DNA from 2 places in the Paenibacillus ottowii genome. Region 1 is predicted to be linked to the other one. Evidence: riboswitches for the same ligand, from Rfam matches in the RefSeq annotation. Region 1 holds a riboswitch; the other holds the start of a gene.
The links. Region 1 has a riboswitch for S-adenosylmethionine ahead of ACQQ6X_RS20160 (methionine ABC transporter ATP-binding protein). Riboswitches for the same ligand answer to the same signal wherever they lie in the genome.
Positions count from the first base shown of each region.

Region 2: linked by a shared signal. The riboswitch ahead of metA (homoserine O-acetyltransferase MetA) and the one ahead of ACQQ6X_RS20160 (methionine ABC transporter ATP-binding protein) in region 1 are both predicted to bind S-adenosylmethionine.

Region 1 is NZ_CP191577.1:4,330,921-4,334,340, reverse strand. Features, by position in the region: gene ACQQ6X_RS20170 (UbiD family decarboxylase) at 1-585, shown strand, start outside; gene ACQQ6X_RS20165 (Cthe_2314 family HEPN domain-containing protein) at 640-1,359, shown strand; SAM riboswitch class I at 1,487-1,625, shown strand; gene ACQQ6X_RS20160 (methionine ABC transporter ATP-binding protein) at 1,760-2,782, shown strand; gene ACQQ6X_RS20155 (methionine ABC transporter permease) at 2,779-3,420, shown strand, end outside.
Region 2 is NZ_CP191577.1:2,012,138-2,015,557, reverse strand. Features, by position in the region: gene corA (magnesium/cobalt transporter CorA) at 1-486, opposite strand, end outside; SAM riboswitch class I at 1,035-1,160, shown strand; gene metA (homoserine O-acetyltransferase MetA) at 1,278-2,195, shown strand; gene ACQQ6X_RS09580 (PLP-dependent transferase) at 2,320-3,420, shown strand, end outside.

The DNA.
Region 1 (3,420 bases):
GTGATCGATTTATCTGACTTCAACCTGCTGCTCGAAACCATTCTGGAGCGGTTTAATCCAGCAAGAGATTTGTTTATTTTCAACCATACGTCTCACGATACACTCGATTACACGGGCCGTAAGCTGAATCATGGCAGTAAGGCAATTCTGATGGGAGTAGGCGAGCCTGTTCGTGAATTGCCTCGCACTTATGAGGGGGGCGATCTACCGGGAATTCGTGACATCGAACCCTATTGCGGAGGTTGTCTCGTCGTTTCGGGCGACTCCTTTGAACAGGAGCCTGAGCTCGCTGCACGTGTGTTGGAACGGTTAGCTGCTGGTGAGCAAGAGTGGCCGCTTGTCTTTATCGTGGACGATGCCAAAGAAGTCGTGCGCTCCCAAGCCTCGTTCCTGTGGACGGTATTCACACGCTTCAACCCGGCTACAGATATGTACGCCGATAGCGAAGTACGTCTGCATCACCTGAACTATAAGCTGCCGATTGTAGTGGATGCACGCATGAAGCCGGGCTACCCTGATGAGGTACTGCCGCGTGAGGATATTGTTAAACTTGTAGATCAACGGTGGACGAGTTATTTCGCTTGACGCCTATTAAAGCATCGAACAGCCGGATTTTACAGATATGAAGGAGGCGTGAGCATGATACGCAAGCTGTTGGGCGAGCCCCCACGTGTAAACAGTGGTCTCCTGCTGGATGCCATGAATAGCATGTCAGACATGTTACATTTGCTGGAAAGGCAAATTCAGACCAGTGGTGATCCAACGCATGACTTTCGGAAGGCAGAAATTTTGACACGTGGCCTGATGTCGTCTTTGGATGAACTGGAGCAGAGCCATCATGCTGCCGCCTTCTTCCGTATGAAAGTAAAAGCCGGATACGCCGAAGATATGAGCAAGGATGAAAAATCCGATTATGCTTTATATGTTTTCTTTTATAAGGATGGGTTTGTGCGAGTATTTTCCATTTTGGATAAGCTTGGTAACTGGATGAATGACCTGTATGATTTAAAAACAGGGCAGTATAAGGCGCACTATTCTTATTTTACTGTGTTGCGACAGCTCAAGTATCTCAAAATGCATCCTGCATTGACCGATAATCTAAATGACATCAAGGACACATACAACGATGCTATCAATCGGCTACGTAAGCGGCGAAATACGGAGATACACTATATGAATACGGAAATGCAGGATGATCTCTGGCAACGACACCGTGCTTTATATGGCAAAATCCAACTGGAGGACCTCGATCACCATCTGGAAGATTTGCAGTTGGGTTTGGAAATGGTGTGCCGGTCGCTGTCCAACGTTTTTTCTTATACTACGAAACATTGGGAGAACCGGGCAGTACGCCCATAATTATGACAGAAAATATCCTTTGACAAAGCAATGTAAACTAACTATACTGAAACCTAGTTTCAGAAAAATGCTTGAATTATTTCTAACATAAACTAACGGACAGCTAAAGCTGGAGTTTAACATATTTTTCTTATCCAGAGAGGTGGAGGGACTGGCCCGATGAAGCCCGGCAACCCGTTCTTTCCCGGTGTAATGCACCGGGAGGGAACATATGGTGCTAATTCCTACAAAACCGCTAGAGTTATTGCGGTTTTGGCAGATGAGAAAAGGTTCGCAAGGTGGGGCCCTTTTCATTCTGTGAAAGGGGCTTTTTTGTATAAATAAATAGCGAATTTATACAATCCTGAGAGATGACAACTGGTTAAAAGGGTAAGGAAGAAGTGAAGGAGGTCGCAGCACGTTGATAGAACTTAAGCAATTAACCAAGCATTATGGTAAAGGTAACCGACGCGTTGATGCGCTGTCCGGGTTGAACCTTTCTATAAAGCGGGGAGAAATATTCGGGGTGATTGGTCACTCCGGGGCGGGCAAAAGTACATTGATCCGCTGTATTAATTTATTGGAGCGTCCTACTTCAGGTGAAGTATGGGTAGATGGGGTAAACCTTGTGACTGTAAGTCAATCCCAGTTACAGAAGCAACGTCGAAAAATCGGAATGATTTTTCAACATTTTAATTTGTTGTCATCAGCAACGGTCTATGACAACATTGCATTTCCATTGCGTCTGGTAAACACCCCTAAGCAGGAGGTGGACAAGAAAGTTCACGAGCTGCTGGAGCTGGTGGGGCTAAAAGAACACAGTGGAAAGTATCCGTCACAGCTTTCAGGTGGACAGAAGCAGCGGGTAGGAATTGCACGGGCACTGGCTAGTGATCCTCATGTGTTGCTGTGTGACGAAGCGACGTCTGCGCTTGATCCGCAGACGACAGGCTCTATCCTGAAATTGCTGCTGGATATTAATCAGCGCTTTAATTTGACCATCGTATTGATTACCCATGAGATGCATGTCATCCAAAGTATTTGTGATCGGGTTGGCGTCATTCATCAGGGGGATATCGTGGAGCAGGGCCCGGTGGCAGAAGTATTTTTGAAGCCACAGCACCAGGTGACTAAGGACTTTATCCAGCGGGAGGCAGAACATCCCGAGGAGTTGCAAGCAGCAATTGCAGCCGCAGGTAGCGGGGAATCGGCGCAGGTGGTGCGTATCTCCTTCTTGGGTAGCAAAACTTATGATGCGATTCTGTCGCGTACGGCTCGAAGTACAGGGGTTGATTTTGCAATCTTGCAGGGAACCATCTCTACGATTAAGAACGTACCGTATGGACAGCTGATCGTTCGTTTTGAAGGAAACCCTACAGATATAGAGCACACGCTGCGCGAAGTGTCTGGGCAAGGACTTGATGTGGAGGTGATCGGACAATGAGCGAACTTGATTTTTCACAAGTGAGTTGGGAAGAGCTAGGGAATTCTACGCTGGAAACCCTTCAGATGCTCGGAGCATCTGCATTGTTCACCCTCGTTATTGGATTGCCGCTCGGTATATTGTTGTTTTTGGCAAGCCGTTCCTCGTTGACTCTGATGAAGGTGATATACATTATATTATCCTTCATCGTTAATATTTTGCGTTCTGTACCATTTATCATTTTGATCGTTGCACTTATTCCTTTTACACGATCGTTGGTAGGTACCTCCACCGGGGTACTGGGAACCATCCCGCCATTGGTTATCGGGGCTGCCCCATTCTTTGCACGTCTTGTCGAAACGTCTCTGCGTGAAGTGGACAAGGGTGTCATTGAGGCTGCACAAGCGATGGGGGCCTCGACAGGACAAATTATCCGGCGTGTGCTGTTACGCGAAGCACTTCCAGGCCTGCTGGCCGCATTAACCATTACTGTCGTTACCCTCGTATCGTACACGGCAATGTCCGGTATGATCGGGGGCGGTGGACTGGGTACGCTGGCTATCAACTACGGCTATTATCGTTACGAAACGGCTGTAATGATTGTTGCTGTCGTGCTAATGGTCGTATTGGTACAACTGCTGCAAATGGCAGGAGATCGC
Region 2 (3,420 bases), 2.3 Mb from region 1:
ATGCATTAGAATGTCTTCTTCCAGCTTTTCAATGCGAACCTCAATCCGGTCACCAACCAGAAAATAGTTGTCAACGATCAAGTCAATCAACAGATACATAAAACGGTCAGGCTGGCTGACTTCCTGCTCCCACAACAAAGGCTTGAGGGTACGAAGCTCATTGATTTTCTGCTTGGTCACCGTAATGATAAAATGGCGGCCGAGAAAAATATTTAAAGCACGCAAAAATATTTCTTCATCATCAAAACGAATGCTATTTACAACGATAAAATAATGGCTTTCATAAATTTCAATCTTTGGGCGCTGTTCTTCTTCACTCAAACAGTCTTCTACTGCAAGATCATGCATGGAAAATAAGGGCTGAAGCACTGCCAGATCCTCGACATCGGCATCAATCCAATAAAAGCCTTCTGCCGGTGCAGTGAGCGCCATTTCAATTTCTTCGACAGGGGTAAAAACCCCGTTGTTGACCAAACGGATTTTCATATATAGTCACTCCTTATGCTCCGTCGTAACGGAAATACGTTTACCTTAAGCATAAGGAATGGACTCAGTTGCCAGTTAGCCGGTTCGGGTAAGCGTGCATAACATCAAAAGCAGGAGGCTTTTGGAGCATGCAGAGCCTGGCGTCCCGTCTTTCGGCAAGCTGAAGTCATTCCTATGCTGTTGTTCAGGGATCGCCGCCTATTCGGACTCGGGTCGCCTTCCATTCCGGATTCACCTCACAAATGTTCTTTTTTAGGTTGCCACAGTACCGCAGAAAACACTCTCAACTACACTGCTGCACCATATTTTTGCCTATTAGCACTTGTATAGTATAACGCTCGACCTACGGCCTTTCAAGCGCAAAATCAAGGGCTAAATGAACAGCAATCATATGAGCTTCTGCGATAAGGGGATATGATTTAACCTATGGAAAAGGTAGACAAAAGGTGAATGCAGGATACAAATTTACAAACCCATCTTGACGAAGCCCAGCCGATGCATTAAAGTGAACAACAAGAACTTTGTGAACGCAAAATGAATATAGCGAAATCTTATCAAGAGCAGGTGGAGGGACTAGCCCGATGATACCCGGCAACCGGCGATTTTAATCGCACGGTGCTAATTCTTGCAGGACTCGCGCTTTGTACAAAGAGCGCAGCCCTGACAGATGAGAGAGGCGCATATGGATACAAATATGACCTTTCTCTAACCGAGAAAGGTCTTTTTATTATATGCCCGGCATCTCTACCAGACGATTTTCGCACAACTTACCGATCAAGGAGTGAGTTTACATGCCGATTAAAATTCCAGACACACTGCCTGCTAAGGAAGTACTGGAGGGCGAAAATATTTTCGTAATGGATGAAAGCCTGGCCTATCATCAGGATATTCGTCCGTTGCGCATCGCCATTTTGAATTTGATGCCTACAAAGGAAACAACAGAAACTCAACTGTTGCGTCTGGTCGGCAATACGCCGTTGCAAGTGGATGTCACGTTGGTGCATATGAAGTCTCATGTATCTAAAAATACATCGCAAGAATATTTGAATATGTTCTATAAAACGTTTGATGAGATCAAGAACAGTCGTTTTGACGGCATGATTATTACAGGAGCCCCTGTAGAACAACTTGAGTTTGAGGATGTGACCTACTGGGAGGAAATCCGGCAAATCTTTGAGTGGACGAAAACAAATGTTACTTCGACCATGCATATCTGTTGGGCCTCACAGGCAGGCTTATACCATCATTTCAATGTTCCAAAATACGGGCTCGACAGCAAATGCTTTGGGGTATTCCCACACACCGTTATTAAACCTAAAGTGAAACTGCTACGCGGCTTTGATGAACTGTTTTATGCTCCTCACTCTCGGCATACGGAAGTTCGGCGGGAAGATATTGACCATATCGCCGAATTAGAGGTTTTATCCGAATCCGAGGAAGCTGGAGTGTACCTGGTAGCCACGCTTGATGGTAGACAAATCTTTGTAACAGGGCATTCAGAATATGATCCGCTTTCACTGAAATGGGAATACGACCGCGATGTGGCCAAAGGACTGGATGTTGACGTCCCCAAAAATTATTTTCCTAACGACGATCCTGAACGCATACCGCCCTCGATCTGGCGGGCTCATGCCAATTTATTATTTTCAAATTGGCTTAACTATTATGTATACCAAGAAACACCTTATGATATCGGACCCCAGATTTAAAAAGGGGCTTGTCGTTTACCCTTACACAGTACCACCTTGCAGTAGTGCAGCAGTATAGTCTTAGACATCCATTTTTGCAGCATATGTTATAGCACCTACTATGGAAGTGAACAGGAGGATTCATATGAGTGAGAAACAGTGGAAAATCGAAAGCAGATTGGCACAAATCGGTTCCATTGAGGAGCCAGTAACCGGGGCTGTGAATTACCCGATTTACCAATCTACAGCGTTCCGCCATCCCCGTCTGGGTCAAAGCACTGGGTTTGATTACATTCGGACGATTAATCCCACGCGAAAGGTATTGGAAGAGGCTGCTGCTGCACTCGAATCTGGTGATGCAGGCTTTGCTTGCAGTTCAGGTATGGCAGCGCTGCAAACTGTATTTGCATTGTTTGGACAGGGAGACCACCTCATTGTATCGCTGGATCTTTACGGCGGGACCTACCGTTTGCTGGAGCGTATTTTATCTAAATTTGGTGTGACCGCAAGCTATGTGGATACAAACGATCTTGAAGCACTCCAACAGTCATGTCGACCCAATACCAAAGCTGTATTCATAGAAACGCCTACAAACCCGTTAATGATGATTACTGATATTCAGGCGGTGGCTGCATGGGCATCGCAACATGAGTTGCTTACAATTGTAGATAATACGCTGCTAACACCATATTTCCAGCGACCATTGGAACTGGGCGCGGATATTGTGGTACATAGCGCAACCAAATATTTGGGTGGGCATAACGATGTGCTGGCAGGGTTGATTGTTTCCAAAGGAAAAGAACTGTCAGCTGAGATTTCCTTTCTGCACAATTCCATAGGAGCCGTGCTTTCGCCAAGCGACTGCTATCAGTTGATGAAGGGGATGAAGACGTTAGCACTGCGTATGGATCGACATGAGCATAATGCAACAGTGTTGTCTAACTATTTATTGACGCACCCGGCAGTGGCAGAAGTATTTTACCCGGGGCTTGAAGGTCATCCGGGTCGTGAGATACAAAATAAACAATCCAGCGGAAATACAGGGATTTTCTCTTTTAAAGTAAAGGATGCTCGCTATGTGGAGCCTTTGCTTCGTCATATTAAGCTTATTGCGTTTGCCGAAAGTCTGGGTGGTGTGGAGTCGCTAATGACTTATCCCGCTGTGCAGACACATGCGGACATACCAGCAGAAATCCGGGATGCAGTCGGGGTAGATGACAGGCTTCTGCGTTTCTCGGTAGGCATT